DNA from 2 places in the Bacillus smithii genome. Region 2 is predicted to be linked to the other one. Evidence: riboswitches for the same ligand, from Rfam matches in the RefSeq annotation. Region 2 holds a riboswitch; the other holds the start of a gene.
The links. Region 2 has a riboswitch for thiamine pyrophosphate ahead of thiD (bifunctional hydroxymethylpyrimidine kinase/phosphomethylpyrimidine kinase). Riboswitches for the same ligand answer to the same signal wherever they lie in the genome.
Positions count from the first base shown of each region.

Region 1 (3,406 bases), 1.2 Mb from region 2:
AAACGGCAGCTAAAAAGCCAAACCCGCAGCCGATCAAATAGCCGGTTAACGATAGTTTTACAGTAGCGATAAAATGCGGAAGAAAATCCGGAAAAACTTTCACTCCAGTTTTGACAATGGCGGAAGGGGCGGGCAGCAGCCAGTTGGGAATATTCACGAGCCGGGCTATCGTTTCCCAGACAGCTAAGAAAAGGAGGAAGATCGCAACAGAGCGACCTCCCTTTGAAAAAATGCGTTTCATCGATATTTCTCCGTCAATTCATCCATGGTAATCCCATCTGGCCGAAATAAAATCTTCACCTGTGAAATGACGCTTGGACATCCTGCTTCCACCATTTTTTCATTCATTTTTTGAATAATGGGAAGTAAATCTTCCAAGTTTCCTTCCATTGTCGTTTCCAGCGGATGGACTTCATATTTCACTCCTGAGTTGGCTATCACTTCTATCGCTTCATCCACATAGGGGATCACGTCTTCTCCATTTTTGGTATGGGGAATGATTTGAATACTGACTAATGAATTGCTCATTTTTCTCCTCCTTTTGCATTCGGCAAGAATTGATTCGTGAAGGCTTTTTGGACGTCAATTCGCTTGTCTAATACGTGATGGTCGTACATCCAATCAGCGTAGTTTTCCCAAACTTCTTTCTTTTGCTCTCCCCAGCGTGGAGCATCATCTTGATATCTTGGGGAAAGCCATTCTTGGCTTTTCATGACGAGCTTTTTATCCAAATCGGGAGCTCCTTTTAACAACAAATTGGCCGCTTCTTTTGGATGGTCGATGGCATACGTATAGCCTTCAGAAACAGCAGCCATAAATTTTTTGGCGATATCGGGCTGGGTTTGAATCAGTTTTTCGTTCGTGATGATGACAGGGGTGTAGTAATCTAGTTTTTTGGAAAAATCCTTCAAATACAACATGTTGAGTTTTTCCCCTTTTAATTCGGCGTCGATTCCTTCCCATCCGTAAAAAATCCAGGCAAAGTCAACATCCCGTTTTACAGCGGTTAAAAAGTCGGTATTACCGATATTGAGAAATTTCACTTTGTTAACATCAGCTTTTTGCAGCTGCATGATCGATTGTATAACCGCTTTTTCAACAGGAGATCCCCAGCTGCCGTATGTTTTTCCTTCAAAGTCTTTCGGTGATTGGATATGCTTTGCTACAGGAGAAGCAAATCCGGATGTATTATGCTGGATCACAGCTGCGATGGATACGAGCGGAATCCCTTGTGCACGCGCTTGTGTTACCTCTTCTTGCGAGCTGATCCCAAATTGAGCTTTTCCGGAAGCTACCAGTTGATTCGGTCCGCTTTCTCCCGGCTGCAAAATCGTGACATCAAGACCGTGCTTTTGGAAAAATCCTTTTTCTTTCGCCACGTAAAGACCGGTGTGGTTGGTGTTGGGCGTCCAGTCAAGTACAACAGACACTTTTTTTACATCTTTCGTGTCTTTGGCTGTTTGATCTTTTCCCCCTTGTTGGCCACAGCCGGCAAGAAGAAAAACAGCCGACAGAGCAAGAAGCCATTTTTTCATTTTTGTTCCTCCTAATCTATTTTTTAAGATGTTGAACCGCAATCAGGCAAAAGTCAATCTTTTCATGGAGGCAAATGGGAACAAAAGAAAAGCGTCCGGGTTGATCCCGAACGCCATATTTTCAAACAAGAAAAAACCGCCTGTTTGAGAATATGTTCCCTACGCTGGCATCAACCAGATCAGGTTCGAAGGGTCAGCATCTAGCGGATGCTTTCTCAGCCGGCACTACCGGCTCCCCTACAAATTCTCATCTTGGACCTATCAGCGCAAGATTCAACTTTCCGCTGATTGTGGTTACGTTATTCCATTTTCTATTTTTTAGTATGACTGAAAAATCTTTTCTTGACAAGGGGTTTAAACAGAAGAGTGCATATGCCGGGTTTTGAGTTTTCTAAGTTTTTGAGATATAGAGCTGCTTATGGTGTCTTGTCCGGACATTTTTTTCTATATAAGGAGTGAAAGGAGGGGAGAACATGGCAGAAGCTAATTTGAAAGCATCGAGTTTGCGGTTGGTGTTCGATTATGGTTTGGATGAAAAAGGAAAGCCGGTTTATAAAGCGAAGACTTTTTCCAACATCCGGTTGGAAGCGACACCGGATCAGTTGAGCCAAGCTGCCAATGCTTTAGGTTCGTTGTCGGATAAGCCGCTTGTGAGAGTCGAACGCAGTGATCAGTCGGACATTTTGTAATGAATGAAGGAGGGGAGAAATATGGCTAAAACGCTTGAACTGCAGTTTAAAACGGAACTTGGGAAAACAGCGTCCATTACGGTGGACAGTCCGAAAGAAACGCTCAGTCCTGCAGAGATGAAAATGGCCATGACCAGCATCATCGCGGCTAACATTTTCCAAACGCCAAACGGTTCATTGGTTGGAATCCAAGGTGCGCGGTTGGTAGAACGTAATACTACTGACTATTCACTTGAGTAATTTCCGGTCCATCCATGATGAATGATCCCGTATGATAGGTTCATGCGGGATCATTCTTTCCGAACATTGACGAAGAATAGGAGGGGGAAAATGGAACAATTACTTTCATTCATCCAAGATGTAGGGTTTCCGATCGTGGTGACATTTTATCTGTTGTATCGTGTGGAGACGAAGCTGGATGACGTTATCCATTCGATTCAAACCCTCCCCGAACGGATGCGGATGAAAGCTTAGCCTTAAACCGATTCCATTCCAATGGCAGAGCCCTGCGCCTTTGAATCTATTGGTAGAGGCCGGGGCTCTTGTCTTTCAACGACATCAAAAGGGACAACAGAACCCTCCTGTTTTGATAGGAAAAGATGTGCCGGCTTCTCTTTCGGTCTACCATAAATAACGAAGATAAATATAGACGCTTGAGATAAGAATCGAAATAAGCATAAGCGGAAATCCGATTTTTAAAAACGAAGTGAAGGTGATTTTGACGCCTAGTTGGGCGGCAAGACCGGCTACGATTAAGTTGGCGCTGGCGCCGATCAACGTACCATTTCCGCCAAGACAGGCACCAAGAGATAAACTCCACCACAGCGGTTCGAGATTCTTAATTCCCAAATCGCCCATCGTTTGGACAAGCGGGATCATGGTGGAAACGAAAGGAATATTATCGACAAACGCCGAAACAATCGCGCTTAGCCATAAAATCAAAAACGATGCGATCGTCACATTCCCGCCGGTTATTTCTATCGCCTTTTTGCCGAGTGCGGAAATAAGTCCTGTTTCGACCAGCCCGCCCACAATGACAAACAGTCCTATAAAGAAGAAAAGGGTTGTCCACTCCACCTTTTTCAAAGCTGATTCCAAATATTCTCCTCCCGTCCATAACAACAGTATGAAAGCTCCTAACAGAGCGATCACGGCTGTTTCAACATGCAGAAGCGGATGGAA
Region 1 is NZ_CP012024.1:3,094,626-3,098,031, reverse strand. Features, by position in the region: gene BSM4216_RS14540 (ABC transporter permease) at 1-241, opposite strand, end outside; gene BSM4216_RS14535 (MTH1187 family thiamine-binding protein) at 238-528, opposite strand; gene BSM4216_RS14530 (ABC transporter substrate-binding protein) at 525-1,535, opposite strand; TPP riboswitch at 1,675-1,784, opposite strand; gene BSM4216_RS14525 (DUF1659 domain-containing protein) at 2,009-2,224, shown strand; gene BSM4216_RS14520 (DUF2922 domain-containing protein) at 2,246-2,464, shown strand; gene BSM4216_RS14515 (YvrJ family protein) at 2,555-2,698, shown strand; gene BSM4216_RS14510 (ArsB/NhaD family transporter) at 2,846-3,406, opposite strand, start outside.
Region 1: it holds a riboswitch for thiamine pyrophosphate, as region 2 does, so the genes downstream of both, BSM4216_RS14530 (ABC transporter substrate-binding protein) here and thiD (bifunctional hydroxymethylpyrimidine kinase/phosphomethylpyrimidine kinase) in region 2, are expected to answer to the same signal.

Region 2 (3,406 bases):
CTGCAAGAAACCCCTACGAACATGGAAGGCGGAACGATTTTTTTCACATAGGCTGCCGGCAGATCGCTTTGTCCGACATGAACACCATCCGCTCCCGCAGCCAGCGCAATATCGACCCTGTCATTGATAACAAGCGAAATCTCATATTTTTCTGTCAGCGACTTCAAGGCAAGCGCCTTTTTCAAAAAAAGCTTGCCTGACGATTGTTTTTCTCGCAGCTGCACCATCGTCACACCGCCTTGAATGGCCGCTTCAACTTTATTCAATAATTCCTCCAATTCCATTGATTCACTGGTCACCAGATATAAAGAAAGCGCCTGTTTGACATTAAACTTCAACAAAGTTCACTTCTTTCTGCCAAGTACGACTGTTCATAAAAGAAACTTCATCGATTAAGCGAATATGAAAGCTTCCAGTACCCACCGGTGATTCGCCAAAAGAGCGGTATGCCAACTCTCCTGCGATTCCCATCACTGAAATCCCGGCAATCGCCGCGTAAAAGTAGTCGTTCGTTGCTCCGGCAAAATTTCCGATTAAAGAAGTAGCCATACAGCCCGTTCCCGTCACCTTTGTTAAAATCGGATGACCATTTTGAATCCCAATTGTCCGATTTCCGTCTGAGATGTAATCCACTGGACCGCTGACGACAACTACTGCCTTTAACAGCTTTGCCGCCCGTGAAGCTAAGAGAGCAAGATCTTCGTTAACGTTCCCGGCATCGACTCCCCTTGTCTGCGCTTCTTCGCCTATCAATGAGGAAATTTCGCTCGCATTCCCGCGGACAATTTGCGGATCGACTGTTTGCAAAAATTCTTTTGCTTTTTCATTGCGAAACGACGTCGCTCCGACTCCAACCGGATCTAATACAACGGGAATTTGCCGACGATTGGCTTCTTGTGATGCACGCACCATGGCGGTAAAAGTAGATTCTGTCAACGTTCCCATATTGATCACCAACGCCTGAGCAAGCTTAACCATAGAAGCCGCTTCCTCTGGGGAATCGGCCATAACAGGTGATCCGCCAATGGCCAGCGTCACATTCGCACAATCATTGATCGTGACGGTATTCGTAATATGGTGAACAAGCGGATTTTTCGATCGAACTTGCTCCATTAATGCTGCGATTTCTTCTTTCATCGTCCATCACTTCTCCTCTGCAGAGTTCTATAATAATCCAGCTTTTTGATATAAATCATAAAAATGGTGGGTTGGTCCGTGCCCCCCGCCTATTTCCAGGCTGTGGCGAATGGCGGTCGTAATATAATCTTTGGCCTTTTCAACTGCCGTAAAAGGCTGTTCACCTCGAGCCAAGAAAGCGCATATCGCAGATGACAATGTACAGCCTGTCCCATGGGTGTTTTTCGTTTGAATCCGTTCTCCTTTTATCCATCGATATTGTTCACCATCATAGAAAAGGTCAGCTGCTTCTCCTTCCAAGTGCCCGCCTTTCACCAAAACATACTTTGGACCTTTCTCCAGAATGATTTCGGCCGCTTTCACCATGTCGTCTTGATCCGTAATTTTCATATTCGCCAATACTTCTGCTTCTGGAAGATTGGGTGTGATGATATAGCTGAGCGGGAGCAAATATTGAATTAACGCGGAGACAGCATCGTCTCTTAATAAAGGATGTCCGCTTTTGGATATCATCACCGGATCTAATACAATCGGTATATTGCGAACCTCTTTCAGGCATTTAGAGACGGTTTTGATAATCTCCTCTGTAGACAACATCCCAATTTTGATCCCATCTACCGGCAAATCATCCAAAACCGCTTCTATTTGATCTTGAATCACTTCTACATCTATATTTTGAACCGATCGAACTTCCTTCGTATTTTGTGCCGTCACAGCCGTAATGACCGACATGCCGTATACTCCAAGTGCGGAAAACGTTTTAAGATCGGCTTGAATTCCTGCTCCTCCACCTGAATCAGAGCCGGCAATGGTTAATGCAGTTTTCAATTTGAACGCCTCCAGTACATTCACAATCGTTTTTACAAGCCAGCAAAAAACCCCAGCGCAAAACACTGGGGTCCGGGTTTTATTTTTCAAATAACGAAAACAACATCAATAAGTTTTCGTCAAAAGAAGCACTTCCCTACGCTGGCATCACCCAGATCAGGTTTAAAGGGTTAAAGGCTTTACGGGCCTTACTCTCAGCCAAACCAATTTTTGGCTCCCCCAGTGTAAATGAAAATATATTCAATTCTATCATCACTATATCATATTATCTAGCAAAATGTAAGATTAGCTTTCACTTTGATTGAGTCAAGTATTTGTGGGCAGTTTTTTTCTCCCTAACAATGAAAGCGGATTCACCATTTTAGGGTACTCTCTTGATAAAAAATTTGTCTTTTTTAAAATCCGGCCAACTCCTTTAAAGTCTTGTACACTGGAATATTTGCCTTACCTTTTAGGTATAGGAGATTGTCTCTTGTGACTTCACCAATTGTACTTGTCACCTTTTCTACGTAATGTTTTGGTGGATTCTTTTCCTCCTTGGTTTCTGTCCATCTTTCGACTTTCCCAAATAATGTTTTCAATGCCAGATTGTCTAGGAAAGCCACCAATCCAGTAATCATGGCACTTACGCCTTTTTCTACCCAGCTACGTCCATTTTTGAGCCTTTTTGCGAAGACACTCATCGTTCCCTCGGCACTTCCCATTGGACGCATTCCTTTGGTGTCAATACCTTGTTCTTGGAGCCACTTCCGGTAATCCCCGAGGGCTTCAGGATATTTTTCTAGTTGACGAATCAATTGGTCAAGACGTTCTTCCTGATCCTCTGTCTCTAGTGTTCCAACAGCACTGTTTAATTCCGTAAGTAGTTTCTGACTGTCATAGGACGCTAGTGCCTTTTGCATTTGGCGATAGCGAGGATGCTTACGGAATAAGCTGCGAATATCCCTTGCCACGTGGAAACGGTCAATTGAAAAGAATGCCCTGCCTTTAAAATGGTCTCGACAGGCTGTAATCCATCCGGCACCATCCCCGTTTATTACTAGCTTATGGACAGTTGGGTCATACTCGAAGTTTTCAATGAGAAAATCCTCAAACGCCTCCCAAAATGGCTGGTTCCCACGGTGAATAAAATGGCGTTTGTCTTTCAAACTTACTCGTTTTCCGTTGATTTCCCAGCCCTGATGAACCGCTGCAATTTTTTCTTCCTTGCCCCGTTTTCCTTTTCCTTGACGTTTCACATATAGGCCGTCCACTTCCACGAATAGGACAGGATAGTTTACAGGCTGTCGCTCTTTTGGGATACTTTCAATCTGTAACAGGTGTTGACGTATAGCTTCGTGACTAATCACTCGGTATCCTAAAAGTGTTTCAAGCGTGTGTTCTGCCTTTCGATAGGATGGCCCTGTAATGGCAAGCTCTAGAGCCGCTTCTTCTATCAGCG
Region 2 is NZ_CP012024.1:1,933,131-1,936,536, forward strand. Features, by position in the region: gene thiE (thiamine phosphate synthase) at 1-341, opposite strand, end outside; gene thiM (hydroxyethylthiazole kinase) at 328-1,137, opposite strand; gene thiD (bifunctional hydroxymethylpyrimidine kinase/phosphomethylpyrimidine kinase) at 1,165-1,965, opposite strand; TPP riboswitch at 2,082-2,196, opposite strand; gene BSM4216_RS09015 (ISLre2 family transposase) at 2,361-3,406, opposite strand, start outside.